DNA from 4 places in the Bacillus sp. J14TS2 genome. Region 1 is predicted to be linked to each of the others. Evidence: predicted binding sites of a transcription regulator. Region 1 holds the regulator's gene; each other region holds the start of a gene.
The links. Region 1 encodes Rex, which represses fermentation and respiration genes when NADH is low (regulators of the CRP and FNR family bind a similar motif). Its sites were predicted from a motif close to TTGTGAAATATTTCACAA; they were not measured.
Positions count from the first base shown of each region.

Region 2: KI375_RS02250 (cytochrome C oxidase subunit II) is a predicted target of Rex. The motif match lies at 2,176-2,193, and genes of this name have one in related genera.
Region 3: KI375_RS11385 (DoxX family membrane protein) is a predicted target of Rex. The motif match lies at 5,549-5,566, and genes of this name have one in related genera.
Region 4: pflB (formate C-acetyltransferase) is a predicted target of Rex. The motif match lies at 3,126-3,143, and genes of this name have one in related genera.

Region 1 is NZ_BORE01000029.1:3,540-11,756, reverse strand. Features, by position in the region: gene KI375_RS25915 (glycosyltransferase family A protein) at 1-295, shown strand, start outside; gene KI375_RS25910 (ABC-F family ATP-binding cassette domain-containing protein) at 726-2,651, opposite strand; gene KI375_RS25905 (redox-sensing transcriptional repressor Rex) at 2,989-3,669, shown strand; gene KI375_RS25900 (twin-arginine translocase TatA/TatE family subunit) at 3,721-3,894, shown strand; gene tatC (twin-arginine translocase subunit TatC) at 3,912-4,661, shown strand; gene KI375_RS25890 (YdiK family protein) at 4,698-4,895, opposite strand; gene KI375_RS25885 (CPBP family intramembrane glutamic endopeptidase) at 4,892-5,629, opposite strand; gene groES (co-chaperone GroES) at 6,036-6,320, shown strand; gene groL (chaperonin GroEL) at 6,354-7,988, shown strand.
Region 2 is NZ_BORE01000001.1:542,023-550,239, forward strand. Features, by position in the region: gene KI375_RS02240 (aldo/keto reductase) at 156-1,082, shown strand; gene KI375_RS02245 (Crp/Fnr family transcriptional regulator) at 1,359-2,057, shown strand; gene KI375_RS02250 (cytochrome C oxidase subunit II) at 2,253-2,375, shown strand; gene KI375_RS02255 (cytochrome c oxidase subunit II) at 2,450-2,923, shown strand; gene KI375_RS02260 (b(o/a)3-type cytochrome-c oxidase subunit 1) at 2,920-4,572, shown strand; gene KI375_RS02265 (restriction endonuclease) at 4,830-5,477, opposite strand; gene KI375_RS02270 (alpha/beta fold hydrolase) at 5,649-6,497, shown strand; gene ade (adenine deaminase) at 6,651-8,217, opposite strand, start outside.
Region 3 is NZ_BORE01000006.1:260,706-268,922, reverse strand. Features, by position in the region: gene KI375_RS11410 (P-loop nucleotide/nucleoside kinase family protein) at 35-622, shown strand; partial or broken gene KI375_RS11405 (SDR family oxidoreductase) at 869-1,561, shown strand; gene KI375_RS11400 (hypothetical protein) at 1,872-2,315, shown strand; gene KI375_RS11395 (alpha/beta hydrolase) at 2,745-3,704, shown strand; gene KI375_RS11390 (MFS transporter) at 3,760-4,929, opposite strand; purine riboswitch at 5,010-5,110, opposite strand; gene KI375_RS11385 (DoxX family membrane protein) at 5,591-6,100, shown strand; gene KI375_RS11380 (DinB family protein) at 6,579-7,049, opposite strand; gene KI375_RS11375 (hypothetical protein) at 7,141-7,425, opposite strand; gene KI375_RS11370 (AI-2E family transporter) at 7,728-8,217, shown strand, end outside.
Region 4 is NZ_BORE01000007.1:211,153-219,369, forward strand. Features, by position in the region: gene KI375_RS12745 (metal ABC transporter substrate-binding protein) at 1-945, opposite strand, end outside; gene KI375_RS12750 (metal ABC transporter permease) at 1,058-1,927, opposite strand; gene KI375_RS12755 (metal ABC transporter ATP-binding protein) at 1,927-2,670, opposite strand; gene pflB (formate C-acetyltransferase) at 3,195-5,420, shown strand; gene pflA (pyruvate formate-lyase-activating protein) at 5,791-6,552, shown strand; partial or broken gene KI375_RS12770 (amidase family protein) at 6,617-7,403, opposite strand; gene KI375_RS12775 (sugar kinase) at 7,504-8,217, opposite strand, start outside.

The DNA of each region.
Region 1 (8,217 bases):
ACTGCTTTTAATGAAAAATCGTTTTAATCGTCAAGAAATTATTCAAATAGAAGGAGAGAGGTTAAGAGAAGTCCCAATCGGTCCTAATGTGGATAGTCATTTTTCAGAGCCATTATTGGAAAACAAAGTATATAAAAATTACACTCAGTATTGGTTAATGAGCGAATGCGTTCTCTTGCCGATCGATAAAAAAGTATTACAAAGATTGAAGCTTGATCATGACCCAATTGCGATTCCGAGTAATAAAATAAAGAAATGGAAAATTGGCCCACCTATTGTAAGTGGATATCTGTGAGTAACTATTGCGATAATTTACGAAGGATTGTGGATGAAAAATGTGGATAACTAAACTTCCCTTTAAATAAAAGCTTGTAAAACTAGGAATATATTAGTTTTGTGGATAACTATAACGATATCTGTGGATAATGTGCAAAAGTTTAATGAAGCCTTTTATACTCTTGTTGATAATGTGAATAAAGTTGTGGATAATTATTATAGTGTTAAATCAGCAACAACAAAGAGGCTGTCCCCAAAATCGAAAATCTCCAAAAAGGCTCCCTTGCCTCAGGGGTAGCTTCAGCCTCCTCGCTTCGTGGGGGCTGAAGCTGATGCTATTCCCGCAGGCGTGTCGCCGTTTTTGGAGATTTTCTTAGCGGTTAAAAAAGAAGGAGGGATATTTAATTTCTCGCTTCCTTTTTCGTTGCTGAATACTTATTGGACAGCCTCTATTCCAATTGTTCCGCAAGTTCTGTCCACTCTTCTAATAGTTGTTCAATCTCTTGTTTTAATTTTTCACTTTCAGTATTAATAGATAGGACTTGCTCATGATCTTCGAATACATCAGGCAGACATAATTGTTCTTCAAGCTCTGCCACTTTTTCTTCTTTGTCATGCAATTGCTGTTCCAATTCCTCGAGTCTGCGTTTTCTCTGTCTTTCAAGCTTTTTCAATTCCTTTTCTTCTTGAAAAGAGCGTTTGTTTGATTGAACCTTTGGCTCGGCTTGTTGTTGTTCTGCTAATTCCGCTAATTCTTTCATTTCTTGTTTTTTATCCACATAATAATCATAGTCACCTAAATACTCGGTTGTCTCCTCTGTGGATAACTCAATCACTTTTGTTGCAATTCGGTTGATAAAATAACGGTCATGGGAGACAAACAGCAAAGTACCTGGGTAATCCACAAGCGCATTTTCCAATACTTCTTTGCTATCTAAATCCAAATGATTGGTTGGCTCGTCCAATATCAGCACATTTGCCTTTTCTAACATAAGAATGGCAAGGGCAAGGCGAGCTTTTTCTCCTCCACTTAAACTAGAAACAATCTTTTGCACATCATCCCCACTGAACAGGAAGTTTCCGAGCACTGTGCGAAGTTCTTTTTCCTCTTTTAACGGATAATGATCCCATAATTCTTGCAAAACTGTCTTATTGGACGATAATTCCGCTTGTTCCTGATCATAATAACCAATGAGCACATTGGTGCCATAATCAATTTGACCTGAAAGAAGCGGCAGTTTTCGAATAAGTGTTTTAAGCAAGGTCGATTTGCCAACGCCATTTGGTCCAACTAACGCAATACTATCTTGCCGATTCATATGAAAATGAATGTTTTTCGCTAAAGGCTGTTCATTATAGCCAATTGTCGCTTCATTTATTTTTATCACATCATTGCCGCTTGGTCGCTCAATATCAAAATGGAAAGTAGCGGACTGTTCCCCGCCACTAGGACGATCGAGGACCTGCATTTTTTCTAATTGCTTACGCCGGCTTTGCGCCCTTTTCGTTGTCGAGGCTCTTGCTAAATTTCGTTGGATAAAATCCTGCATTTTAGCAATCTCGTCTTGTTGTTTTTCAAAATGTTTCAAATCACGTTCATAGATTTCTGCTTTCTTTGTTAGATATTGACTATAATTCCCATGGTATTTGATCATTTCATGTCTGGATAATTCATACACCTGGTCAACGACTTTATCAAGAAAATAACGGTCATGGGAAACAATTAATATTGCCCCTTCATAGCCTTGCAAATATTGTTCGAGCCAAGATAAGGTCTCGATATCCAAATGGTTGGTTGGCTCGTCCAAAATTAAAATATCTGGTTTCATTAGCAAAAGCTTTGCTAAAGCTAATCTTGTCTTTTGTCCACCGCTTAATGTAGAGATCTTTGTTTGATAATCCGCTTCATAATAGCGCATGCCGTGTAAAACAGAGCGAATATCTGCTTCATATTGATAGCCGCCAGCTGTTTTAAATTTTTCCTGCAAACGGTCATATTCTTGGAAAAGCGAATCAGCGAGCTGGGGGTTTTCGTAATGGGCAGGGTCTGCCATCTTTAATTCTAATTGGCGGATTTCCTTTTCCATTTTTCGAACTTCAGCAAACACCGTTAGCATTTCATCCCAAATGACCTGACTGGATTCTAGTCCCGTGTTTTGTGCTAAATAGCCGATTGTAACGCCTTTTGGACGAACAATTTGTCCAGAATCATAAGAAAGTTGACCTGCAATAATTTTTAAAAGAGTCGACTTTCCTGCACCATTACGCCCTACAAGTGCAACACGATCGCGTGATTTCACTTCTAACTTTATATCCGATAATATGCATTCCGCACCGAAATGCTTTGTAATTTGTTGTAATTGCAATAACATCATCATTATTCACTCCTATGAACAGTTTACAATAAGGAACAGGGCGGGAGCAATCTTTGCTCGTTCAGTATGCTAGCAGAAGGCCAGGAGAATTAGAAAAAGACAGCTTGAAGAAAATAGTGTATGATAATAGGAGAGGTTACTGCGTGAAAAAATGAACAAGTTGATGAAATAGATACACGCATAGCGAACTTGCAGTCCGATATCGTCGACGAATTAAGCTATGAATAGAGGTTTGCTTAGACAAACAGGAAAACTCAGCACACGATATAGAAGATAAAGTTTGGTTAGATACATCCTTTTGAATGGTTGACAATGCTTAAATTAAGGAGGGTGAACGATGAACGTAGAATCAATGAAAATTCCCCAGGCAACGGCAAAACGTTTGCCTCTTTATTATCGTTTTATTAAAAATTTACATGCGTCAGGAAAGCAACGGGTTTCCTCTGCGCAATTAAGTGAAGCTGTGAAGGTGGATTCCGCCACCATTCGCCGTGACTTTTCCTATTTTGGTGCCCTTGGAAAAAAGGGGTATGGTTACAATGTGAATTATTTATTAAATTTCTTTGCGAAAACCCTAGATCAGGACGAGCTAACAAAAGTAGCTTTAGTCGGTGTAGGGAATCTTGGTACAGCCTTTTTGAATTATAACTTTTTAAAAAATAATAATACCAAAATCGCCATGGCCTTTGAGGTCGACCCTGAAAAAATTGGTACAACCATTAGTGATGTACCAATATATGACTTAGCCGAGCTTGAAGAACACTTAAATAAAGAAGCGGTAAGTGCCATTATTTTAACATTGCCTTCTCAAGTAGCTCAGCAAGTGACAGATCGATTGATCAAAACCAATGTAAAGGGAATTTTGAATTTTACTCCAGCTCGATTAACAGTTCCTCCATCTATCCGAGTTCATCATATTGATCTTGCTGTAGAATTGCAGTCACTTATTTACTTTTTGAAAAATTATCCCACCCCTGACACGGAAAATTCACAAGAAATAGAGTCAGAGGATAGATAATTCTCGTCAAATCAGCTAAAATGAGTAATATAAAAGGAGGTGGGCGCAATTATGGTGGGATGGGGAAGTATACTCATCATCGCATTTGTTGCAGTCTTAATATTTGGCCCGAAAAAATTACCAGAGCTTGGAAAGGCAGCAGGTAGTACGTTGCGTGAATTTAAAAATGCAACAAAGGGACTCGCAGAAGATGACGACAAGGACAAGAAAGACGCCGACCGTTGATGGGATGAAAAATTGTGATGAATCAGAATGATAACATGAGCATTCTCGAGCATATAGAGGAATTAAGAAAACGGCTGATGATTATCGTCGTTTTCTTCGTATTGGCTTCACTCATTGGTTTCTTTCTTTCACAGCCGCTCATCCGTTTCCTGCAGGATGCAAGTGCTGTGCAAGAATTAGTGATGAATGCCTTTAAACCAACAGATCCTTTTAAGGTGTATATGCAAATGACCTTTTTGATTGGGATCCTTCTTACTTCGCCTGTCATTTTATATCAGCTATGGGCATTTATTAGTCCTGGACTATTAATGAAAGAAAGAAGGGTCACATTAAGCTATATTCCGGCATCTGTTCTATTATTTTTAGCAGGGATTTCCTTTTCTTATTTTGTCTTATTTCCGTTTGTCATTCAGTTTATGTTCAAACTTTCTGGAAATATGGGGATTGAAACCACGATTGGAATTAATGAATACTTTCAATTCCTATTTCAAATTACCCTCCCATTTGGCATACTCTTTCAATTGCCAGTGGTGATTTTATTTTTAACAAGACTAGGGATTATCACCCCTCAGTACTTATCTAAAATTCGTAAATATGCCTATTTTGTCTTGTTGGTAATTGCTGCTTTTATTACACCACCAGATCTCCTCTCTCATATGATGGTAACCGTACCTTTACTTATTCTTTATGAAATAAGTGTCTGGATTTCCAAAATCGGTTATAGAAAAGCACAAAAAGCCAAGCAAATAGTAGAGCAAGAAGAATAAGGATCAAAGGCTTTATAGTCAAGCCTTTGATCCTCTTCATTTTTTACTATTATGTTTAATACGAAAATGTAGTTTGATTAACCGGAAGCCGGCTCCAAAGTCAAGTGTCGCGAAAATTAGAAGAACATAAACGAAAAAGCCCCAATCATTACTGATCACCTGTTGGATGGCAAAAATCGTAAAGGTAATGCCTAATGCGATATAGATCAAACCAGAGAAAAACGGTGACCTCATAAAAAGATCCCTCCAATCCACGCCTGCACTTGTTCGGGAACCTGCCTTAGGTCTTCCGGATTAAGAAAAAACGCATTGATCGTCACCAGTGTATTCATCAGCATATGCGAGATAATCGGGACAACAATTCTTTTTGTTTTGACATATAAGAATGAAAAGGTAAAGCCCATTGCTGCATATAAAATTAAATGTGTCGGTTCCATATGGGCGATCGCAAAGGCGAGTGAACTGATAAGAGCTGCTGCCCAAAAAGGAAATCGATTATATAACACGCCAAAAATGACTTTTCGAAAAACAATTTCCTCCAGAATAGGTCCAATTAGAGAACTTGCGATAATCACCATCGGCATCATCTCAATCATGTCCATAATCTGTTCTGTATTCTCTGAACCAGGATCAATTCCGATAAGATATTCAAGTCCAGCTGCAGCAATTTGCGCAATTAAGGCAATAAAAACTCCAGCGATTCCCCAAAGAATAGAAAGGTTTAATGGAAGAGGTGTATCCTTCTCTATGTTCGTGTAAGGCTCAGTTTTTCTTAGAATAAGTAAAATGACGATTAATCCTAATATAAAACTTAGAACTGTCCAAATGCTTGTAGACCACATAAGCATTGTATCTTGAGGAACGTCAAAGGCTAAGACGCCTAAAAAGAACAGTAAAGGAACGCCAATAAAGGCAGATAAGTGCATTGCCAAGAAAGCAATCACGATATATAAATATTTTTTATTCATATAAAAAGTCCCTTCTTATCATGAGTCAAATAAAAACAGGTGGGTTCTTTAACCCCCTTTTACTATCATTACTCCCCAATGACATCCCTTATGCGAGAAAGCGATGATCGGGCCTATAAAGACGTAACTTATATTTTACTAATAAACACTGAGCCATTCAATTTAAATGACTTTTGTGGGTTGGAAGAATTACCGTCGAAAGAATGGAAAAGATAGGAAATCCATTGCTGGCAGCTCTTGAAAAATTATGGAGAGAGCTGAAGAAAGATTTTTTCAAAAAAGAAAGCTTAGGGCTTGCAAAATAGTTATGAATTCATTATGATAATAACTGTGTTAGCACTCGATAAGGTAGAGTGCTAATAAAAAATATAATAATCTACATACTTATTTAAGGAGGTTGTTTCACTTGTTAAAACCATTAGGTGATCGCGTTATTATTGAACTAGTAGAGTCGGAAGAAAAAACTGCAAGCGGTATCGTCCTTCCGGAAACAGCAAAGGAAAAGCCACAAGAAGGGAAAATTGTTGCGGTTGGTTCTGGTCGAGTACTAGACAGCGGTGAGCAAGTTGCTCTTGAAGTCTCTGAAGGTGATCGCATTATTTTCTCTAAATATGCTGGAACAGAAGTGAAATACCAAGGAACAGAATACTTGATTCTACGTGAATCTGACATATTAGCAATCGTTGGTTAAGTTATATTAAACTTTTAGGGAGGTTATTCGATTATGGCAAAAGAAATGAAATTTTCAGAAGATGCACGTCGTGCGCTGCTTCGTGGTGTTGACCAACTAGCAGATGCTGTAAAAGTAACATTGGGACCAAAAGGACGTAATGTTGTTCTTGAGAAAAAATTTGGTTCTCCACTTATTACAAATGATGGTGTGACCATTGCAAAAGAAATCGAACTAGAAGATGCATTCGAAAATATGGGGGCAAAACTAGTCTCTGAAGTAGCAAGCAAAACGAATGATGTAGCAGGGGATGGAACAACAACCGCTACAGTACTTGCCCAAGCAATGATTCGTGAAGGATTGAAGAACGTTGCTGCGGGTGCGAACCCTGTTGGCGTGAAAAAAGGAATCGAAAAAGCAGTTGCTGCAGCAATTGAAGAGCTACGTGCAATTTCTAAGCAAATCGAAGATAAAGACTCAATTGCACAAGTTGCGTCTGTTTCTTCTGGTGATGAAGAAGTTGGCCAACTCATCGCTGAATCAATGGAGCGAGTTGGAAAAGACGGTGTTATCACAATCGAAGAATCCAAAGGTTTTGCAACAGAGCTTGATGTTGTAGAAGGAATGGAATTCGATCGTGGCTATGCATCTCCATATATGGTAACAGATTCTGATAAAATGGAAGCCATTTTAGAGGATCCATACATTCTAATTACAGACAAAAAGATTGCCAATATCCAAGAAATCCTTCCAGTTCTTGAGCAAGTTGTACAACAAGGTAAGCCTCTATTGATGATTGCAGAGGATGTAGAAGGTGAAGCTCTTGCAACACTTGTATTGAACAAAATTCGTGGTACATTCAACGTTGTAGCAGTGAAGGCTCCTGGCTTTGGTGACCGTCGTAAAGCAATGTTAGAAGATATCTCCATCTTAACTGGTGGTCAAGTGATTACAGAAGATCTTGGACTTGATCTAAAATCAGCTACAGTTGATTCACTTGGACGTGCTTCTAAAGTTGTCGTTACAAAAGAAAGCACAACAATCGTAGAAGGAAATGGCGATTCAGCGGAAATTGGAGCACGCGTTAACCAAATTCGTGCACAAATCGATGAAACAACTTCTGACTTCGATAAAGAAAAACTACAAGAGCGCCTAGCAAAACTTGCTGGTGGTGTAGCCCTAATCAAAGTTGGTGCTGCGACTGAAACTGAATTGAAAGAGCGCAAACTTCGTATTGAAGATGCTTTGAATGCGACTCGTGCGGCAGTTGAAGAAGGGATCGTATCCGGTGGTGGTACAGCTCTAGTCAACGTCTACCATAAAGTAGAATCCCTTCAAGAAGAAGGCGATGTAGACACAGGCGTGAAAATCGTACTTCGTTCCCTAGAGGAACCAGTTCGTCAAATCGCTCATAACGCTGGTCTAGAAGGTTCTGTAGTTGTAGAACGACTCAAGAGAGAAGAAGCAGGCATTGGCTTCAACGCAGCGACAAACGAATGGGTCAACATGATCGACGCCGGTATCGTAGACCCAACTAAAGTAACACGTTATGCCCTTCAAAACGCAGCTTCCGTAGCATCCATGCTCCTTACAACTGAAGCTGTTGTAGCCGACAAACCAGAAGAAGGCGGCGGTGCTCCAGCAATGCCTGACATGGGCGGCATGGGTGGAATGGGCGGAATGATGTGATAAAACGCCCATAAGCGTTGATTTATCAATAGTTTCACCCCGTTCAAGTTAGTTATTTTCCAAAAAACTAACAAAAAACATTTTTATTGAGATTGTTTAAAGCTGATTTTTTAAGGGTGTTTCCGAAGAGATTTGACATCTTGCCGGAGGCATCCTTTTTTTTGTAGATTGTAAACATGATTTTAATGGGAAGCACCTACTGAATAATAGAATTACACTCTAACTTATG
Region 2 (8,217 bases), on a different contig from region 1:
TGAACGCTATTTTTTATAATACCCGATATTTAAAAACATAAACATTGACCGCTTGCATCCTAATCGGTATTGTATGATTATGGAAAAGGGGAAACTTCAATCAGTGGGGATATTACTACCCGTTAAAGCGGGAAAAAGTAGAGGAGGAGAAGGAATTGAAATACTTTCCAATAAAAAGCACAAGTCTAAACGTTTCCAATATTGTGATGGGAAATATGCGTATCAACCAACGAACAAAAGCTGAGATTGAACATTTGATTCGCACAGCTATGGAGGAAGGTATTAATTTCTTTGACCACGCGGATATTTATGGTGGAGGGGAATGTGAGACTTTATTTGCTGATGCCATCCAAATGAATTCAAGTATAAGAGAAAAGATGATTTTGCAAAGCAAGTGTGGAATTAATAGTAAGGATAATTATTTTGACTTTTCCAAAGAACATATTCTCGAATCCGTCAATGGCATTTTAAAAAGACTAAAAACCGATTATTTAGATCTTTTACTCTTACATCGCCCTGATCCCTTAATGGAACCCGAGGAAGTAGCAGACGCCTTTGACCAATTGCATAATAGTGGTAAAGTACGCTATTTTGGAGTGTCGAACCACAATCCTGCGCAAATTGAGTTACTTCAAAATTATGTATCCCATAAATTAGTGGTAAACCAATTGCAGCTTAGTGTTGCTCAGTCTGCATTAATTGATTCTGGCATTGCTTTAAACATGCCTGTAGATCAATCGATCAATCGTGATAGCAGTACATTAGAGTATTGTCGTTTAAAAGATATCACAATCCAAGCATGGTCTCCATACCAAAGTGGATTCTTTGCAGGGCCATTTCTAGGTGATTTAGAAAAGTTTCCGAAATTAAATCAGGTAATCGATGAATTAGCTGAAAAATATAGTGTTACCAATACCGCCATTGCAGCTGCTTGGATTACACGCCATCCAGCTAATATTCAAGTTGTACTCGGAACAACTACACCTCAACGGATAAAAGATGCCTGCGCTGGTTCAGAAATCGATTTAACAAGAAAAGAATGGTATGACCTTTATAAAGCAGCTGGCCATATCGTTCCTTAAGTGCTGTTCACACTCTCTTCCTTGTTTTTGCAGGGAGAGAGTTTTTTGTGTACAATCCCCCACTTCTAGCAGGAGAAACTCCCAAACCCATTGACCGTTACTCATAAGTTTCAACCATTTAGTCAAGAATTTCGACCAATTTATATCTCTTTAGATCATGCAGCTAATTGTGACCTTCTCCATTCCTACTTTCGAAAACTCCTATAAAATCGCTTATCCTAGGTGTATAATTAAGAAAGGATGACTCGCTTCGAATATTCAAAGGTGGTGTTCACCATGTTAAGTTCAGTACAACTTTGCTCTCCGTCATTACTTCATATGCTTCAGTCTGTCGCCCTCCAAGAAAAGAAATTGATGAAGGGAGAATATGCTTTTCAAGAAGGTGATCAAGCTGACTTTCTTTTTATGATCCAATCAGGCAAAGTTCAGATCGGCAAAATTACTCCAGATGGACGTGAAATTACCTTTCGAATTTGTAAACCTGAAGATTTCATTTGTGAGCTCCCTCTCTTCAGTGATCCTGCTCCCTTTACGGTCTATGCAAAGATGCTGGAAACTGGGACCATCCAAATAATTTCTAAAAAAGATTTGGAAGAACAACTGATTCTTCAGCCTCATTTAAGTATTGAAATGCTTAAATTAATGAATATACAAAACCAGCAAAATCAATCTAAATTTCGCGACTTGGTTTTACATGGAAAAAAAGGGGCACTATATTCTACGCTTATTCGCTTAACAAATAGCTATGGAATTGAACAAAAAGATGGAATTATGATTGACCTCTCCCTGACAAATCAAGAACTTGCTAACTTTTGCGGTATGACGCGTGAAGTTGTCAATCGGCTGTTAAACGAGTTAAAAAAGGAGAAAAAGTTGGCAATCGTTGATGGGCATATTGTGATTTATGATCTTTCATTTTTAAAACAGGAAATTCATTGTGAAAACTGCCCTATTGAGATTTGTAATATTTTTTAATTAAGATACTGTTCATCATTATTGGCCATTGGTGCCTTATGTTCTAGTCCGACAATCAGCAAATCCTGATTGTCGGCTTTTTTGTCTATTTCATGAAATCTCTCTTCTCGGCAGGAAGTTGTGACTTTTATCACAGACTGGATATAGCGATTACAACTACATTTAGACTAAACGATCATGGATGGAGGTATTGAAATGGACAAAAAAAAGAGTCATTCGGGACCTAATTTAAAAGGAACACTTATAAGTGTATTTGTTGTCGGCATTATTATTTGTGTGATGTGGATCGCTGTTTATGGGTTATATGTTTCCAGGTAAGCCAAAATCTAGCCTCCAGACATAAGCTTGTTGAAAATGAACGTCTTAAAAATATTAAGAAAGTAGGTGGGATCATGCATTTGCATAAATATGAGAAAATATGGCTTGTTTTTGGGATTGTATCACTTATTGTTTTTTTAAGCATTGTCGGTGTCACTGCTTTTGCACACGGACATACGCCTGCGGGTGGAATGGACATTATTGATCCTGAAAAAGTCGATGAAACAGCTCCATTTGATGAACCAGGTGTGAAGCAGATTGATAAGGATACGTATGAAGTCGCGATTGTCGCTCAAGCTTTTAGCTATAGCCCCGCGAAGATACGTGTTCCTGTAAACAAAGAAATTATTTTTACATCCACAAGTAAGGATGTCGTTCATAGTTTTACGATTGAAGAAACAAAGGTCAATATGATGGTGGTGCCTGGACGCATTACACATAAAAGTTATACTTTTGACGAACCTGGAAACTATTTAGTGATCTGTAACGAATATTGCGGCACGGGTCACCATTTTATGCAGACAGAGATTGAGGTGTATGAACCATGATAGGAATTCAAGATCGAAGACTGGCCATTTCTAATATTATTGTTGCTTATATCGCTTTTATTATTGGAACATTTTGCGGTCTTTTACAAGTTTTTGTTCGTAATGATGCATTGGACTTACCATCTTGGCTCGATTATTATCAAATCCTCACAGCGCACGGTGTATTATTAGCACTTATCTATACAACCTTTTTTATTTTCGCTTTTCTTATTTCTGGTATGAGCAAGTCATTGGGGAACTTCGGGCCAAAGGTTTGTCGCACTTTATGGATAGGATTTATTGTCACCACGATTGGCACAATCCTTGCGACCCTATTGATTATTTCTGGCAAAGCCTCTGTGCTCTATACATTCTATGCACCTTTAAAAGCAAGTGGTTGGTTTTATATTGGGCTTGCGCTTTGGGTCATTGGAACTTGGATTAGTTGTTTTGCATTGGTTGGCCACTACATTGCCTGGAAAAAAAGCCACAAGGGTGAAGTAAGTCCACTTTTTGCTTTTATGACAATTACAACGATTATTCTTTGGATTATTGCTTGTCTAGGTGTTGTAGCAACTGTTGTGTTCCAATACATCCCATGGGCTTTTGGTTGGGTCGATACGATCAATGTCGAATTAAGTCGCTCACTGTTTTGGTATTTTGGACATCCGCTTGTTTACTTTTGGCTTTTGCCTGCTTATATGGCTTGGTATGTTGTGATACCAAAATTAGTAGGAACGAAAGTATTTAGTGATTCCTTAGCTCGTTTGGCGTTTGTACTTTTTATTCTATTTTCCTTTCCAGTTGGATTTCATCACCAATTAACAGAGCCGGGAATCTCTAGCTTTTGGAAATTTCTTCAAGTTATTTTGACATTTATGGTGATTATTCCATCGCTTATGACTGCATTTTCAATGTTTGCCACCTTTGAGATCTCGGGAAGGAAGAAGGGGGGCTCTGGGCTTTTCGGATGGTTCACGAAGTTACCATGGAAAGATGTGCGTTTTACATCGATCTTTATCGCTATGCTATTCTTTATCCCTGGGGGTGCCGGGGGAATTATTAATGCAAGCTTTCAACTAAATGAGCTTGTTCATAATACGCTTTGGATTGTTGGACACTTCCATATTACTGTTGGGGCGCCCGTCGCTATGACCTTTATGGGAATAACATTTTGGTTGGTCCCCCATTTAACAGGCCGAAAATTAACAAAGTCTATTCAAAAGCTCGCCTTTATCCAAATTATTTCTTGGGCGGTTGGCATGTTATTGATGTCTACTGCTCAGCATATTCTCGGACTCCTTGGCGCGCCTAGAAGAACAGCCTATGCCGGTTACAACGGTCACCAAACAGCCATGCAGTGGTTTGATGGCATTCTATCGAATCATGTGACAATGGCTATTGGGGGCACCATATTATTTTTATCTGCTATGTTGCTTATTTATATTGTGTGTAACCTGTTATTTTTTGCTCCAACCGCCCAAAAGCCTGCAGATATGACTGAATTTCCTTTGGCGGAAAGTGACACTTCCCATACACCGAAATTCTTGGAAAACTGGTGGCTTTGGATTGGCATCGCTGTGTTATTAATTGTGATGGCTTATGCCTTCCCGCTTGCGGATATGATCCATCATTCACCTCCTGGATCAAAAGGACAAATCACATGGTAGGAGTTGATAAAAATGTTTGTCACAATATTAGGTTTATTATTAGTATCTACAGTCATGATCATTATGACTGTAGAGCTAAACACACCTGAAGAGGATTAGAAAAGGAGCGCTAAGGACGAACAATACATTACCTTAGCGGGGAAATATACAAAGACTTTCTGCGGGAAGGTGAGTGCCGCGAAGTATATTTCCGGAGCGGGGGTATTTGCACCCTTCTTTGGTAAAAGTACTTTTCCCCGCCTCCTCCTTAACAACGATTATTGCTCTGGTTCTGTTTGATATACATCCGGAAGGACCTTTTTAATTTCCTCTTCATTACTTTGTAAAGCTTCCATCCAAAGCTCGACTAGCTTACTTCCATTAATTAATTCAATATCCAACGGTTCAGCATATTCTTTGGCTGCTTCCGTAAAGGCAGAGGTTGTGATGACATATCCGCCTACTGCTTGCTTTTTTACCATATTCGAATGGATCAAAGCAATCGGTTCAAAATCAACATCCTCTTTCCAACATTTCACCTGGCCAAGAAATAATCCATCATCCGTTTTATGCTTAAAATCAACCCCAAAATCTTGTTTAGATGGGAGGACATCGGTTTCTCCCCCTTTTGCTCTTTCAAAAATATCCGCCACAAAATCTTCAAATATTAGGGGGTCCTCCTTAATAAATTGCTTTGTGTCATGAGGAGCAGCTTCCTCGTCCTGTTCCTCTTCTCCAGAAGAGTTTTCTTCCTCAAGCCTAAATCTTAAATAAAGTCCCATAGCTAATGTCCATTTTACCTCTTCACTTGAATGTAGTTGACGATTTATTAAATCTAATTCATAACGATTTCTCCGCTTAGCACGCTGAAAGTGAATATATGCAACCAATAAAAGGACTGCAATCGCAACCTCTACGTAAACCATTTGGCAATACCTCCCTACAACAGTTATCACCTTTTTGGGGTATCCTTATTCTTAAGACAGTTTGTATCATTTGTAACCAAAATGAAATATTTTTAAATATTTTTTAACAATTAAACCAAATTTATTACAAAATATGGTAAAATGGGAATATAGGCTTTAGGGGGAATTTTTATGAAAAAAAAGTATTCAGGTATCAGTCTATTTTTTATTATTGTACTAATAATTGGGCTTTTTATTTCACGTCCAAAATTAATAAATGAACAAATTCAGGTTTCCGCCTCTCCTGCTGTTGTACCCACTCTTTTTCTTCATGGGTATAAAGGGAGTGAGCGCTCCTTTTCAACGATGTTAGAAAGAATGGAAGAACAACAGTGGGGGTCAAGAGCGCTTGTATGCTTTGTCCACAAAAATGGTCGAGTTTCCATTAAAGGGACCATCCCCAAAAATGTCGAAAATCCTTTTATTCAAGTGATTTTTGAGAATAATCGAGCACAATTAAGCGATCAAACGAAATGGCTTCAAAAAGTCATGAAGCAACTAAAAGAACGCTATTATATTGAAGAAATCAATGTTGTCGGTCATTCAATGGGTGGGCTTGCTTTAACAAATTACGTGCAAACAACGGGTGATCAAGAATTTTACCCGAAAATCTCAAATCTTGTTACGATCGGAAGTCCTTTTCTAGGAATTGATAAAGAAAATTACTTTGAAGAGAACTATGGGGATGCCTTAATTGATTTAAAGCCAAATTCTGAAGCTTTGCAAAATCTTATGGAGAATAGCTTGTTACTTCCGGAAGATCTGAGAGTGCTCTCTATTGCAGGCGTTGTGGCGGATCCATTGGTTGGTGATGGTGTTGTTTCTTTAGACAGCGCTCTTGCTAGTCAAAATATGGTTCCTCATAAACTTTTTACAGAAAAGGTTGTGACAAACATAAACGCCACTCACTCTGGTCTACATGAAATAGATGCGGTTGATCAACTTGTTGCCGGTTTTCTGTGGGAAACCGCAATTCAGTAAACAATAGTGGCTGGCCGCCAAACCGCAACGTAAGTTATTTATCCATGATCCAGGAATTTTATAATTTCCTCGACCAAAACAAAGGGCGTGCAAGAGGTTAACGTACTAACCTTTTGCACGCCCTTTTAACGTATCCTCATAAGCGTCTCTACTTTAATGCAATATTTCTACATCGATCATTTTAAATTCAGCAACATCCACTAGCCCTCGATTAGAAATTCGGACATCAGGTATGACGGGTAAAGCAATGAGAGAAAAGGTCATAAATGGAGCATGAATTGGGCAACCTAATGTCTCCCAAGCTGCTTCTAGCTGTTTCACTTCTTTTACAACCGTCTCTAATGGTTGATCAGACATTAAGCCAGCTATCGGCATACGTACTTGTGCCAATACCTTGCCGTTTTCCACTACGATCATTCCACCACCGATTTTGGCTAGCTCATTTGCAGCAAAGGCCATGTCCTCAGGATTTGTCCCCATAACCAGTAAATTATGACTATCATGAGCAACCGTTGAAGCAACAGCTCCCTTTTTCAGCTTAAATCCATGCGCGAAGCCAAGTGATATTTGCCCTGTTTGATGATGACGTTCAATACATGCTAATTGCAAAACATCCTGCTCAAGATCAGGCTGGATTATCCCATTTTTAACCTCTAATGTAGTGGTCATCTTCTCAGTACGAGCACTATTTTCAATGACATTAATTACATTTACTTTTGTTTGGACTGTATTCCCTTTGCTAGTTAATTGAAAATCGCCAGCTGTTAGGTCGCTTTTCAAATGAATGGAATTCCGAATATGCTCTGGATAGACAAAGGTTGGAAAGTCTTTTACCATTTGCTGATCTTGATAGATCACTTCTCCATCCGCAATCACCGTAAATGGCTCCAATTCTCGAATATCCTCGATTATTAAAATATCTGCCACCTTTCCAGGTGCAATCGAGCCTAAGTCGCGCTCCATATTATAATAACGAGCTACGTTAATTGTTCCCATTTGAATCGCTGTAACAGGGTCTACCCCTTCTTCGATTGCTCGACGAACCACATGGTTAAGATGGCCTTTTTCAACAAGCGTTTGAGGATAAACATCATCTGTCACTAAACTAATATTATGTGTTTGCACGTGGTCCTCTGTAACAACCTTGATTACTTCTTTCACATCTTGCCAAGCCGATCCCTCTCGAATCATCAAATGCATGCCAAGACGTAACTTTTCTAATCCTTGCTCTTTTGTTACTGTTTCGTGACATGAATCCACACCCGAACCAATGTAGGCCTGCAACATCCTCGGATCTTCTGCAGGAAAATGCCCTGTTACTGTTTTATTCGCTTTAATCGTTTCGGCAATCTCACCACTCATTAGTGGATCCCCATAAACAACCCCAGGAAAATTCATGACTTCTCCAAGGCCTGCAACATTTTCCCACTGCATTCCTTCGTGAACATCCTCTACACTTAAGGAAGCACCTGCATCTTCGAAATCAGTTGTAGCGGGCACGCATGAAGGGAAGGTTGTAAATACCTTCAAAGGAAGCTGCTGTCCCTCTTCGTGCATCAAGCGCACACCCTCTGTACCAAAAACATTGGCGATTTCATGCGGATCCATAAAGATAGAAGTTGTACCTTTGGCTAGTCCTGCCTTCGCAAATTCCGTCACAGAAAGCATCGTACTTTCCACATGCATATGGCCATCAATAAAACCAGGAACTAAGTATTTT
Region 3 (8,217 bases), on a different contig from region 1:
ACTGATTAAAATGTTGTTCACTGGGGGAATTATTGTGCCGAAGATTATTTTTGTAAGTGGAGTTGCGGGGACTGGGAAAACAACTGTTTCAAAATGTTTACATAAGTATATTCCTGCTGTTTATCTGGATAAAGATACAGTCGGTGGGAAGTTTAGCGAGCATTTTTTGCAAGCAACGGGATATGATCCCAGTGACCGGGATTCCAAATATTATAAGCAGCATTGCCGTGATTTAGAGTATGATGTGACGATGGATTTGGCAATGGAGAACGCAGCACTTGGGCTTGATTCCATTCTAATTGGTCCATTTACAAAAGAAATTGAAACAGAAGAATGGCTAGGAAGAAAATTAACTGAGTTTGGGCTTTCACGAGTCGATGTGACGGTTAAAGTTTTATTCGTTACATTGCAGGATACAACGTTACAAAAAGAACGGATTATTGAACGTGGAGCAATGGATCGTGATCAATGGAAAATCGATAATTGGGATGAGTATGAACAAAGCTTAGACCTGCCGACTGTTGCTTGGGGAATTCCGGAATCAGATATTCTGGTATATGATAACTCAGGAGAATTAACAGAAGAGAAAATAAAAAATCTTGTAGATTTTATCGAGCGATAGATAGAGCTTTTGCTAAAAGTCATAAGGGACTGCACAAATCAAAGGGATTTGTTCAGTCTTTTTGGTATCTAGCTCCAGCGCCTAGCCCCTCGAGGTCAAATGTTCTGAAACCTATGAAGGGAAAAACCGCCCTTCTAAAGTTCCAGAACATTTGCTTGTTGGGGCTGACCAAGGCGCTTGTGCTTTTCTTAATATTTCATGATAAGCTTTTAATGAAAGAAACAAAGGAGGGACTGTTGGGGGAAATTAAAGGGAAAGGTTGCTGTTGTAACAGGGGCAAGCAGTGGTATTGGAGCAGGCATAGCACGGGAACTTGCTAATGAAGGAGCAAGTGTGGTGCTAACGGCCCGTAGTATGGAAAAGCTGAAAGAACTAGAAAATGAGATTCACCAACAAGGAAAAGGAAAAGCCCTAGCTGTCAAAACAGATATGGCTAATCGAGACAGTGTGGAGGAGATGGTAAAACAGGCAAACGAGGCCTTTGGAGATGTGGATATTTTTGTGAATAATGCGGGTCAGATGCTTACAGGGACTATCCGTTCTGGGGAAGTAGAGGAATGGGAGCAGATGATTGATGTCAATATCAAAGGCGTTTTATACGGTGTTCATTCGGTGTTGCCATCGATGCTGGAGCGATCTACTGGACATATTATTAACATCGCGTCTGTTTCTGGATATGAAGTGACAAAGACGAGTACGGTTTATAGTGCAACCAAATTCGCCGTTAGAGCTATTTCTATGGGATTGGAAAAGGAACTGGCGAGAACAGGTGTTAGAGTGACAAATATCTCTCCAGGGATGGTCGCGACTCGTTTAAGTAACTCCACAGTAATGGATCGAAAAAAACTGGAAACAGAAGATATTGCCAAAGCAGTCGTTTATGCAGTTACACAACCACAATATGTAAATGTTAATGAAATCACCATCCGGCCGGTATGAACAAGAATGGATAGGAAAAACCCGAAGCTGTTACCTATAGAGGTATTCGGGGTTTTTGAAATTCTGTTATTCACAAGAGGAGAAGCACAATCCCGTACTAAAGTTGAGCAATTATCACGAGAAGAAGTGCAATCCAATCCTAATGTATCCCAATATTGTAAGGAAGTATATCTACCTCAGATTACAGGGCAGTAGATTGAGCTGAGAAGAGGGAAAATTGTGTAAACCTTTTCTTTTTTGTAAGAAAGAGGAAGGCTTTTCTGTTATAATGAAATAGTAGTGAAGTTTCTTACAGGGAGGAGGAAATCAAATGGAAGAGATTTTAAAGATATTACAATCCATGAAAAAAGAACTACAAGCAACACGAGAAGAACAGCAAGTAATGCGAGAAGAACTGCAAGCAACACGAGAAGAACAGCAAGTAATGCGAGAAGAACTGCAAGCAACACGAGAAGAACAGCAAGCAATGCGAGAAGAACAGCAAGCAATGCGACAAGGACAGCAAGCAATGCGAGAAGGTCAACGAACTATGCAGGAAGAATTAGAAGGCCATAAGAGCTTTCAGGAGGAAATGAGAGAATTTCGCCAAGAAACAAAAGAACGATTTACAAATCTTGAAAAACTGGTTATCCAAAATGGTGAAAAATTAGATAATAATCGGCAACATGTTAGTAAAAAGATACACTATTTTGAGCATAAGAACGTTGAACTAGAGCAGAGAATTTTTGAACTTGAAACCCGTTACGGGCGCTGACGGGTATTCCCTTTTTGATATTCAAGTTTCCTCCCAGTAAAAACTCCGATCGAACTTTCAAACATCAAAGACGTGTCCTTGTTCATGACTTGGAACATGCCCCCTTATCCAATATCTCATCCTTAGCAGTAAAAATAAAACTCATATAGAAGATGTTTAAAAAGTCTAACAAAAAAAAGACACAGCGGATTTCTGTGTTACCTTGCTTTTCGCCCCTTGGTTCTTGAGTAATAGAAATTCGCTAGTATGTATATCCTCACCACATCATATTCCTATTTGAGGACAGAGGGCAAGAAAAAGAAGTAGGGCGGTCCTAATGAAATCCGCATGGGGCGATCCCACTTCAATAATCTGCCAAAGAGTTCTACCTATTTTTTTAGTATAATAGAAGAATAGAGTGACTGATTTTACTTGAAAGGGAAAATGGCCATGATACGAAAGTATTGGAAAAAAATTATTACAATTTTTATTGGTGTCCTATTAATTGGAGACATTGCAGCGAGTTTCTTTTTTTATAACTTGGCGATTAAGCGGGGACCAAAGGAGTTCCTTGAGGAAAATGCTGATCTGGAAGTGGCAGCAGAATCATTGGACGAAATGTTAGATGGGGAATGGCGAGAATGGGTAGCTACTCAGGATTTCGAGGAAATCGAAATGAAATCTCGTGATGGTTTAAAATTAATAGGCTATTACTTGCCAGCCAAGGAACCGACCGATAAGTTGGTTGTTTTCACTCATGGCTATCTAGGGAATGCGAAGCAAATGGGCCTATTTGGTCAATTTTATTATGAGGAATTAGGTTACAATATTTTCATGGCAGATGCGCGTGGGCACGGAGATAGTGAAGGTGATTATTATGGGTTTGGTTGGCCTGATCGTCTCGATCTGATTGATTGGACGAATCTTTTAGTCAATAAATTAGGAAATGATACGCAGGTTGTCTACCATGGTTTGTCCATGGGCGCTGCAACAGTGCTAATGGCAAGTGGAGAAAAAGAGCTGCCTGATCAAGTGAAAGCCATCGTGGCAGATAGTGCGTATACATCTGTTTATGACTTGTTTGCCTACCAGATGAAGCGTATGTTTAAGCTACCTGCATTCCCGATTTTGGACAGTACAAGTCTTGTTACTAAGATAAAGGCTGGTTATTGGCTAAGGGAGGCGGATGCGCGAAAAGAAGTAGAGGTGACAGATATCCCAATTCTTTATATACATGGGAAGGGTGATACCTTTGTTCCTACGAAACTAGCACAAGAACTTTATGAATCTACGAATAGTGAGGCGGAGCTTATGCTTGTGGATGGGGCCAATCATGGTGAATCATTTGTATTAGAAAAAGCGGTTTATAAAGAGCGGTTAAGCGACTTTTTATTCAATTATATCGAATAAATGCAAAGGAGAGCTACATTCCTTTGCATTTTTTGTAGTTGAGACGACTGCTTATCTAGTTTGTTGTTTCGGTTTGATGAAGTTGTGCTGGGATTTTCAAAGAAATAATGGCACAGATAAAGGCAATGATTACTACCCCTGAACCAACGGCAGCAGTCCGGGTAACGGATTCCGTATGCTCCATGACTAAGCCGCCAATACCCGATCCTAAGGCAATACCGATTTGCAATGCAGAGTTATTAAAGCTTTGATGAATATCAGATGTGTGTGGATCTGTGCGAATAATATAATCCTGTTGTGGTGGAGCAAGACTCCAACTTAATGCTCCCCAGATCATCATGGTCACCAAGAATACAGGGAAGGAAAAAGTGGAATAGGGAAGAACAAATAGGACTAAAGCAAAAGCACCAAGGATCATTAAGATGCTTTTCTGTGAGCCGATTCGGTCAGCAAGTCCACCTCCAAATGCCCCGCCACCTACAGCAGAAATTCCAAAAAGAAAATAACAAATGCTTACCCAGTTTTGATTTAAATGTAAAGTGGTTTCTAAAAAAGGCGTAAAGTACGCATATATCGTGTAATGTCCAGCTAACATAAACATGGTAGCCAAATGGGCGCCTGCAATTTTTTTGTTGGCTAGTGCTTTCATTTGTATCGATAAAGGCTGGATATTCTCGGGAGGGATTTTCTCCAAAAACATATAAATAAGAATAAACGAGCCAATTGTAAGAATGGCGATTCCGAGAAAAACGGTTCTCCATCCCAGAGCATTTGTGATGACAATGCCGATTGGTACACCAAGTACTAAGGAAGAACTGATTCCCATATAAATGACTCCTAATGCCTTTGCCCTATGTCTGGGTTCCACAATCTTTGAGGTAATCGTTAAAGATAAAACGATCACTAAAGACGCACTCATCGCTGTAAGTACTCTGGCGATCATAATGAATGTAAAATTGGGGCTGAAATAGGTGATGATATTTCCTATGAAAAAGATAAATAAGGTGATCAAATATAATTTTTTGCGTTCCATTTTTGCTGTTAAAGATAGAAGAACTGGGCCAGCAATGGCATATACAAGTGCATAAATAGTAATTAGTTGCCCTGCGGTTCCAATCGTGACATGCAAATCATCAGCCATAATGGGTAAGATTCCACCTACAATTAATTCCACCAATCCAACAATAATCGTCGATATGGCAAGGATAAATACTTTAAAATTCATATTCATACCTCCAAGGTCCCTTATGTATATCTGCGAGACTCCCTTTCGTTTAAACAGCTATAAATATAGAAAAAATCCCGACTACAAAAGAATAAATTTGTAGTCAGGATTTAATTGGTTCCTGGTAGAGACCCTCAAACCATATTATTGAGGTTATACATTTATCCGAATTAACTGGCAGTAAGACCCCCACTTCAAGAATTCGGGGTGAAAACGAGAATTGTAAGTGGGGGACAACTGCCAGTAAATCCCCGATTGGTTCAGACCAACAGGATGTTGGTCACAAAGGCGTAGCGACGTATAGGATGTACTAGTGCAGACGAAGCGACAGGATGGCGCGATTTTAGCCTTTGATCCTCTGAAATCAGTGGGGAATGAATCCCACTGAATGAAGTTTCACTTTATTTTTATTCGAAATTCCAAATAGCAATATAACATGTTCTCGAGAAATTCGCAAGTTTAATAGAAAAGTGTCAATGTTGTGTCTGTTATGAAATCCCCTTGCGTAATTGGCGAAAACGTAGTATATTAAGAGTGTAGAAAGTTAGTGAAAGTATTCACAAACAAAAATAAAAATAGTAACCCTTCAATACAGTGCACTTATATTTTTTACACTTTTATGTGAATGATTTCACAAACGATAAAATAAACAGGAGTGATTATGATGAATAAATGGTATGAAAATCGTTGGGTAGCAATTGTATGGGCCGCATTAAGAATTTGGTTAGGTGTTCAATGGTTAGAAGCAGGTTGGCATAAATTAGGCGCATTTGATGCAGGCGGATTTATACAAGGAGCAGTTGCAAAGGCGGGAGGAGAAGCCCCAGTTGTCCAAGGATGGTATGCCGCTTTCCTTGAACATGTTGCCCTTCCAAATGTGAAGATTATCAACATCTTGATCCCAGCAGGGGAAATACTCGTTGGTCTTGGATTAATTGTCGGCGCATTGACAATCCCAGCTCTGATTGCAGGAGCATTCATGAACTTGAACTTCCTACTTGCAGGAACGATTAGCACAAATCCAATCTTACTTGCCGTAGCTATCATTCTCTTATTTGTCATCAATGGAACAGTATATTACGGAGTTGACCGCTTCTTAGTTCCAGCTACGATCAGAAACTTGAAAGACAAAAATATCTTTAAAAAGTTCCGAAGGGTTGCTACACAATAATCTAAAAAGGGAAAGCTGATAAAAGCTTACCCTTTTATCCCAGGATAGGAAAATATAAATTTTGGTTAGTGCTTGATCCAGCTCCAGGCACCATCGTCTCGAGGCTCGCAGGAGCGAGTCCATCGGCGTTGCGCCAGGACGGCGCGAACTTAGCCGATGTTCTGCATAATAACCTGAGCCAATGAAAGGCAAAGAACGCCTTTCTTTGTCTCAGAACATTTGCTTGTCGACGATAGGCGGGCGCCTTGCGCTTTTCTTGTTGTTAAGGAAACTATAAAATTCTTGGCTTGTGGATAAGTTGTAATTTTGAGTTTTGTCATCTAGCTCCAGCGCCCAGCAACTAGCAAACTTTCAGCTTCTTCCTACGATAAGTCAACATCGGCTCATGCTTCGCCGTGTATCCTTTATCTCGTCAGAAGCTTAAAAAGTTTGTACGTCGCTAAACGGGCGCTTGCGCTTTTGTTCTCCATCCAGTTCCTTATTGCATTTCTTTTGTTGGTCCCATTATACCTGGGACCGTTAATCCGGCCTGGCGAAGCAATACGGTCATTTGACCACGATGATGGGTTTGATGATCAATAAGAGCGCGTAATAATTTGCCGCGCGGTACAGGACCACCAAAGCCAGTTACTTCCTCTAATAAGGACTCATCTGTTAATTTCGGTCCCTCATTTTTATACGATTGCATCACTTTTTCATAAGCTTCCACTATTTCAGCAACATCTTTGGGTGTTGGTTGATCAGATGATGGAGCTTCAATTTGAAGGCCAGCAAAATGGCCGAACGCCCCTGCTGCACCAACTAGGTGCCAAGCTAGCCATCCAAGAGAATTATGACCTTCTACAATCGCTTGGTCTAGCTTATCGTTCGTCATGGCCTTCATTACTGCTAATGTGCCTTCCGCTGAAGCGGACCAGTCTTCGATAAAATCTTCCACTTTTCGATACAATTTGAACACACCCTTCATTTACTATAATCATCTTTAATTATAACGAATGAGAGAGACTGTATTCAAATAAGAGAACCTCCAAAGTCAACTCTTATCTCCTGTACTCCTTGCCATTTAATAAAATAACAATGACATCATTCATTCGATCTTGCATCATGGCAGCAGAAATCTTCGAAATGCGCGTATAGTACAGATATACGCCGACAAAGTAGACAGTTCCAACAACCAGCATGGTCAAACGATATTGTAAAAGCAGCAGGGCCGTGGTGAAATCGCCGAAAATAATTGACAGAAGGAATAGACTAATGATGACAACAATCCCCAACAAATATAATTTTATTTCCTTAAAAGACATTTCAGCATGTTGTAGATTCATGGTGTCACTCCTTATGATAAAAGGATGCATTAATAAGAAATATGTGGTAACGATGAAAAAAAGAACAGTGACGAATTGTCCTTTTTTCTTTACAAAAGAGTCAAGATTGGTCGTCTTTTGAACAGGAGAATGGAAAAGGAAAAAACAGCTCGTTTTTCTGGGGAGCAATTTGTAAGGAAAAAAGACATCGTGATTTCTCACATTATCCAATGTAATCCATTATTAGTTTGAAACTTTTCTTCGACATGGTCCGTAATTAAACGTATACTTAGAGTATTATTTTCGCATGAGGAAGTGAGGATTTGACAAAGAAGCTATGGTTTCAAGTAGGGGTCGGTATATTATTAGCGATTCTAATCATTAAATATTTCATGGAAATCAGCTTTATCTTTTCACCTGTCGTGATTATTGTTAAAGCGATTATCCTGCCCCTATTACTGGGCGGCGTATTGTATTACATGACAGAACCTGTTCAACGATTTTTGGAAAAGCGGAAAGTTCCACGTTGGGGTAGTATCATCATTATTTTGGTTGGTCTTGTTTTACTTATTTGGCTTTTCGTGGCAATCATTGGTCCGCCGATCACAAAGCAAGTCAATGCTTTAGTTGACAATGCTCCTATAATTACAAAAGAACTAGATGACATAAAAGACAAGCTTTTACAGGAAAAGGATAATTTGCCTGAAAACTTGCAGGAATCGATCAATAGTGCAGCAAATTCCCTTCAATCTGTTGCAATGAAATTTGGAATATGGATTGTCCAATTTTTACAATCGTTCTTCCAGGCGATGT
Region 4 (8,217 bases), on a different contig from region 1:
TACCCCATCATAAATGGTATCAAAATTCCATTCCATCATTTTATAATAAGTGTCCCCATCTTCACCGGCTTCACCTAAAGAATCCGTAAACAGATTTCCTTTTATTTCTTTTCCTGTTTCATCCGCAAGAGCCTCCATGCTTCGAGGATCAACGCTAGTTTCTACAAATAAAGCAGGGATGTTTTGCTCTTTGACAATGTCAGTAATTCGTTTCATTTGGTCCGGCGTACCTTCATCCTCTGTATTGATTTCCCAAATGTATTCCCCATTGAGACCATATGCGTCAGCAAAATATTTGAAGGCTCCTTCACTTGTTACAAATGCTTTACGTTCATCAGGAAGGCCCTCAAAGCGTTCGATGGCTTCATCGTGTAATTTTCGCAATTCCTCAATATATTTATCCGCGTTTTCCGTATAATAGCTTTCACCTTCTGGATCTTCTTTTATCAACATGTCTCGGGCATTTTCTACATATTTAATTCCATTTTCAATATTTAGCCAAGCATGAGGATCCTGTTCATTTTCTTGTCCTTCAGTCGTTAAATATTTCGGTTCGACTCCTTCGCTGAGAACATAGACTGAGGAATCATCCCCATCCTTATCCGTTGTTTCAAGTAATCGGTCAAACCATCCATTCCCTTCCTCAAGGTTTAAACCGTTATAAAAAACCATATCCGCGTCTGCAGTCTGTTTAACATCTTCAGGTAGTGGATCATACTCATGTGGATCCTGCCCAATCGGAACAATAGAGTATACGTCAACACGATCGCCGCCTACTTCCTGTACCATATCGTAAAGGATTGAATAGGTGGTAACCACCTTTAATGAATCTGCAGTATCTCCAGTATCCGATCCATCGTTTGCACCAGTGTCGTTAGATGAACAACCCACTATCAACAATAGTGCCATTAACGCTGTAATCCCTAGTTTAAAAACATTCTTCATTGAATTATCTCCTCATTTCCCCTAATATTTCTTCTCCCTTTGAATGGGTAAAAGTCAGTTCATGTAGATCTTCCTCTTGCTTTCTAAAGTAACGAATGCTTAGGATGCCATGTTACCCATTATTCATTCGAACTTCATTTCTTTTTCTATTGCTTGCCAGCTTCTTAAATAGCACTCCATGTTTGGGTGATATGATAAAAACGATGACAAATAATGCTGCTGAAACTAGAACAATCGAACCACCTGAAGATAAATTGTGTATAAAGCTTAGGTATAAACCAACAATAGCTGCAATTACCCCAAAGCCCATTGCTAAAAAGATCATCGTCGACAGCCGGTTAGTTAAAAGATAGGCTGTTGAAGCAGGTGTAATTAACATGGCAACAACTAAAATAACTCCCACTGTTTGCAATGAAGCAACTGTCACTAAGGTTAACAAAGTCATTAAAAAATAATGGATAAATTGGTTTGGTAACCCATATGTTGCCGACATGGTTGGATCAAACGAACTTATTAAAAGTTCTTTATAAAATAGATACACGCAAGCTAGTATAATAATCCCAATGATTAATGTTAGCCACATATCAGAAGAACGGACGGCCAATACATTACCAAACAAAATATGATATAGATCTGTCGAACTTGTTAAGGAGGTTATTAGCACAATCCCCAGAGCAAAGAAGGCGGTAAAGACAATCCCAATCGATGAATCATTCTTTATATTGCTATTACTATTAACAAAACCGATCCCTAGAGCCGCGAGTATGCCTGTAATAACTGCTCCATAGAAAAAGTTAACACCTAACATATAGGAAATCGCTACACCTGGTAATACAGCATGTGAGATAGCATCTCCCATCAAGGCCATTCCTCTCAAAACAATAAAGCTTCCAATCACTCCACTTATAATCCCTACCATAATTGAAGTTAATAATGCCTTTTGCAAAAAACCATATTCAAACACGGCGTGTATAAATTCCATCAGACTGTCACCCCTTCCGCAGATAAGAAAGGCAGCTGTGATTGATATGCCTTCATCATTATTTCTGGACGTAACACTTCTTCTACAGGCCCATCTTTAATCAATTCCTTGTTTAATAAGATGACATCATCGAAATAAGTGGAAGCTTTATTTAAATCATGATGGACGACAAGCACGGTTTTCCCCTCATTCTTTAAATCCTTTAATATATTCACGATTGTTTCTTCGCTTGTTGCATCAATTCCAACAAATGGCTCATCTAAACAAAACAAGTCGGCTTTCTGAGCAAGTGCTCTTGCCATGAAAACACGTTGCTGCTGTCCCCCCGAAAGTTCTCCAATTTGGCGGTTACTGTATTTTTCCATTCCCACTTTTTCAAGACATTCATACGCCCAATCTTTGTGTTTTCTCCTCGGACGACGAATAACTCCTAGTTCTGGATAAGTGCCGAGAAGGACCGTATCAATCACATTAATAGGAAATGTCCAATCAATATCTGAGCGTTGCGGAACATACGTTATTCTTTTCCGAACGGCTTTTATCGGTTGGCCAAATACTTCGACCTCTCCATAATCTTTAGAAATTAATTCAAGCATAGATTTAAGGAGCGTTGATTTCCCTGCTCCATTAGGCCCGATAATTCCAACTAATTTTCCCTTCTCAACAGTGAAGCTGATATCATGTAAAGCTTCCGTCCCGTGATAAGAAACGAATAACTTTTTTACTTTTAAGGCAGACGTCATGTCTATGCACTCCCTCTATAAGTTAGCCTATCTTCATACTTCTGTTTTCGTATGATTCATCTAACATTTTTCTGAAATGATTTTAAAATGTATTTATATATGATTGTCACTCAGCTTTAACCCAAGTTGTTATTCATCTATATGGATTTCCTTACTGCTGTTTCCATCACGCTCACCTCTTGATCATTCCTATATATATTTTATTGGGTGAATCCTCATTTGTTAGTTATATGACAATAAGTTTCCCTAGTCCAAATTTTAATTATACTATACGCTCTCTCCCCTTATTTGTAAACCCCATTTCATAATTTTTTATTAAATCATTTAAAATTAAATGCTTTTAAGACTACGGTATGCACCAAAAAGTTCTTAGACATCAAAAAAAAATTTCATAAGGAATGTAATAAATGCTCCCCCTTTTTTCGTCAAGATATGGTATACTATAAATGAATCAATTGTTCAATGTTTCACAAACATTTCTTCCCTTTTTTGCTCACTATTTCACAAATTGAGGAGGTTTCATAATGGAACAATGGGAAAATTTTATAGAAGGATCTTGGCAATCAGAAGTAGATGTTCGAAATTTTATCATGCTTAATTATAATTTATATGAGGGCAATGGCGATTTTCTAGAGGGGCCGACAATGGAAACTGAAACTCTATGGGATCAGGTTATGGACCTAACCAAACAAGAAAGAGACAATGGCGGCGTTCTAGATATGGATACCCAGATTGTCTCAACTATCACCTCTCATGGAGCTGGTTATTTAAACAAAGACTTAGAAAAAGTAGTAGGCGTTCAAACGGATCAGCCTTTTAAACGTTCTCTCCAGCCTTATGGCGGTATTCGTATGGCGGAAGCGGCTGCTGAAGCATATGGCTACAAGGTGGCGGACGAAGTCCATGATACTTTTACAACGTATAGAAAGACTCATAATCAAGGTGTCTTTGACGTTTATACTCCTGAAATGAGAATGGCTAGAAAAGCGGGCATTATCACAGGGCTTCCAGATGCATATGGACGTGGGAGAATTATAGGTGATTATCGCCGGGTTGCCCTTTACGGTGTCGATTTCCTCATCCAGGAGAAACAAAAGGATTTAATGCTTAATGATGGCACAATGACAGAAGAAATCATTCGAGAGCGGGAGGAAACGGCCGAACAAATTAGGGCTTTGCAAGAATTAAAAGAGCTTGCTCAAAGCTATGGTTTTGATATTTCCAAACCAGCTCAGGATGCACGTGAGGCTTTCCAATGGTTATATTTCGCCTATTTAGCTGCGATTAAGGAACAAAATGGTGCTGCCATGAGTTTAGGGCGTGTCTCTACGTTTCTTGATATTTATCTTGAAAGAGATTTGCAGAACGGAACGTTGAATGAAAGAGAAGCTCAGGAACTTGTTGATCATTTTGTAATGAAACTACGACTTGTAAAATTTGCAAGAACTCCTGATTATAATGAGTTATTTAGTGGGGATCCAACATGGGTAACAGAATCAATTGGCGGAATCAACCTTGATGGCGTACCACTAGTCACGAAAAATTCATTTCGCTTCTTGCATACTTTAGAGAATCTTGGCCCAGCTCCTGAACCTAATTTAACGGTTTTATGGTCACCAAAACTTCCGGAGGCATTTAAAGATTACTGTGCCCAAATGTCCATTCAAACAAGTTCAATTCAATATGAAAACGACGATATAATGAGGGAACATTACGGGGACGATTACGGGATTGCTTGTTGTGTCTCAGCGATGCGAATTGGAAAACAAATGCAATTCTTCGGGGCACGTGCAAACTTGGCTAAAGCATTGCTCTACGCTATCAACGGCGGAAGGGATGAATTGAAAAATCTTCAGGTTGGCCCTGAATTCGCTCCGATTACAACAGAATACCTAGAATTTGACGAAGTCATGGAGAAGTTTGATCAAATGATGGATTGGCTCGCAAAGCTGTATATGAATGCATTGAATGTGATTCATTACATGCATGATAAATACAGCTATGAACGGATTGAAATGGCCTTGCATGATCGACATATCATAAGAACAATGGCCGGAGGGATTGCTGGATTATCGGTTGTAGCTGACTCTTTAAGTGCCATCAAATTTGCCAAGGTAAAAACGATTCGTGACGAAAATGGTCTTGTCGTTGATTTTGATATTGAAGGTGACTTCCCTAAATATGGAAATAATGATGATCGTGTCGACGAAATCGCCGTTGAAGTTGTTAAAACATTTATGAACAAATTCCAGAAGCACCAAGCTTACCGGGGGGCGACTCCAACTTTATCTGTACTAACGATTACATCTAATGTTGTATACGGCAAGAAAACTGGAAATACGCCAGATGGCAGACGTAAAGGAGAGCCATTTGCACCAGGTGCAAATCCGTTACATGGAAGAGACCAGAAAGGTGCTCTAGCTTCTCTTAGCTCTGTTGCTAAAATACCTTATGATTATGCCCTTGACGGTATTTCCAATACTTTCTCCATCGTGCCAAAAGCTCTGGGAAAAGAAGAAAAAATAAGAAATACAAACCTTGCTGCTATTCTGGATGGGTACATGGTGAAGAAAGGTCATCACTTAAATATTAATGTCTTCAACAGAGATACATTACTAGACGCAATGGAGCATCCTGAAGAATATCCGCAATTAACGATTCGGGTATCTGGATATGCGGTGAACTTCATAAAATTAACACGGGAACAACAAATCGACGTCATTAACCGCACCTTCCATGAAACGATGTAAGAACAAAAGCGCATGCGCCCGTTTAGCGACGTACAAACTTTCATAGTAAGGATGAACAGCTAAAAACGCGCCGTCCTGGCGCAACGCTGTTCTGACATACATCCTGTATGCCTGAGATAAAGGATACACGGCGAAACATGAGCCGATGTTGACTTATCGTAGGAAGAAGCTGAAAGTTTGCTAGTCGCTGGGCGCTGGAGCTGGATGACAAAACTCAAGATTACAACTTATCCACAAGCCAAGAATTTTAAAGTTCCCAAAGCAGAACAAAAGTGGGGGGCATTAGATTAGGAAGACAATGTCTATCACGCCTATGCATCCAAGACGTGTCAGATCTATTTTCGATTTTACTGAAGAGGGGGTTAGAAGGATGAAAGTGCAAACAAGGATTCACTCTGTAGAGTCTTGCGGGACAGTCGATGGCCCTGGTTTACGATATGTCATTTTTACACAAGGCTGTTTATTACGATGCTTATACTGTCATAACCCAGACACTTGGGCTTTTGGCAGAGGAGAAGGGAAAGAAATCTCCATAGACGAGTTAATGAAGGACATACGTAGCTATCTTCCCTTTCTACAAGCATCAAATGGAGGGGTGACAGTAAGTGGGGGTGAGCCGCTGTTGCACACAGAGTTCATCACAGAGTTATTTACTGAATGTAAAAAACTTGGGATCCATACATGTATCGATAGTTCAGGAGGGTGTTTCACGAGAAAAGAAAGATTTATGCGCTCACTAGATGCGCTAATGGAAGTAACAGATCTTGTATTATTAGATTTAAAGCAAATCGATCCACAAAAGCATAAAGCATTAACCAGTGTATCCAATCAACATATTCTTGATTTTGCCCACTATTTGGAAGAAAAACAAAAACCTATTTGGGTTCGCCACGTTCTTGTACCCGGCTGGACAGATAATGAAGATGATTTGCGACGGTTGTCCACTTTCATTCATAGCTTAAACAATGTTGAAAAAATTGAAATCCTCCCTTACCATCAATTAGGCGTTTATAAATATGAGGCTATGGGAATCGAATATAAACTAAAGGGTGTAGAAACACCATCGGATGAAAAAGTAAATTGGGCCTATAACATACTACGCAATGAAGATCAGGTTGAACAAACTAAGTGATCCTAAATCAGTGGGGATTTCTTATGCCCCACTGATAATTCTAGGTTTTTACACAAAGGAAAATTCATTTTTTATAAAACTTGGGAGCTTTCCGCAGCTTACTTGCCAGTTCAAATGCAAATGCAAGTTTTATTAAGGTTTCTTCACTAAAAGCAGTGCCGGCAAAAGTTATACCAAAAGGTCTTCCACTTTTCATATAACCAGCTGGTACGGCTATGGATGGATATCCAGCTTTTGCACTTATTGTTGACCCAATATATGACGGGAATAGAATGGCATCAAGTCCATACTTTTTCAGCGCATAATCAATTCCTTGTTCTTGAGAAAAATATAAATCCTCTACTTTTGCGTTTAAATATTCGGGATTTCTTAGTGTATTAGGAAAACCCTCTCTACGTTCCAACTTATCCTGCCCATATTTCGCTAGACATTCCATTTGCTAATTCTGTCATATTTGTCTTACCTAATATAACCGCACCGGCTTCACGGAGCTTTTTCACTAGAAATGCATCCTGGCTAGCTAAATGGTTCTCTAGAGCAATTGCTCCTGCACTTGTATGCATTGAATCATTTGTTTCTATATTATCTTTTAGTACAACCGGTATACCGTGTAGAGGTCCCCTACCCCCTTTTATTTTTCTTTCATTATCGAGCGCTTCTGCCATAAATATCGCTTCTGGATTTATTTCAAGCATGGAATTAATGTTAGGCCCAGCCTGATCATATTTTGCAATTCTATCTAAATAATACATTACTAATTCTTTTGAAGTAATTTCCCCGCGATCCATAGCTACTTGAATCTCATTTATGGACAGCTCTTCTCTAAAAAAGCGTTTAAAACTTATCCCCATCTATTAAACCAATCCTTATGTTTATTGTAGTACTTTGCTATATTCAATCATTGTGTTAAGAAGTGTCTAAAACAGTCTAATAAACTTTTGTGTATCCCTTTTATCTTTCCACATCACCCACTCCATGATCCATTGCTTGCATAATCTCTCGTTCCGTAGATAAAGGGGTATCCCCCACAATAGTGTGGGCTAACTTAGCAGCGGTAACAGCATAGTCAACGATCCACTGATGGGACTCATTTTGGAGCATACCGTGGATCACTCCGCTTGTAAAAGCATCCCCTGCCCCAATTCGATCTAATACTGAGAATTGGAGGAATTTTGAATAGGTAAACTGTTCATTCTTGTATAGAAAGCCTTTCAAAGTATGAAGCTGATGATCATGAATATGCCGATGGGTTCCAGCAATCATTGAGATATCATACTTCTGCGCCACTTTTGGGATCAACTCCTCTAATTGAGTTTGACGGTCCTGCTGATTGGTCTCCATACCAAGTGTCAGCATGGCATCTTTTTCATTCATCATCACCATATCTGCTAGTTCCAACATTTCCTCATAATGAGGCTTTGCCATTTCATACCCATTATCGCCCCATAGTGACGGACGATAATTACAGTCAAATACAACCGTTCCCCCCGCTGCTTTTACCTCTCTAGCTAACCTCTTCATCTGGGTGCGCACTTCATCGTTCATAGCTAAAGTAATACCACAAAAATGAACAAGATCAATTGAGCCAGCTATTTCCTTAAATGAATAAAGGGGTTCTGAGGCTGTGTTAAAACTGCTTTCCTGACGATTTGAATAGGTCACACG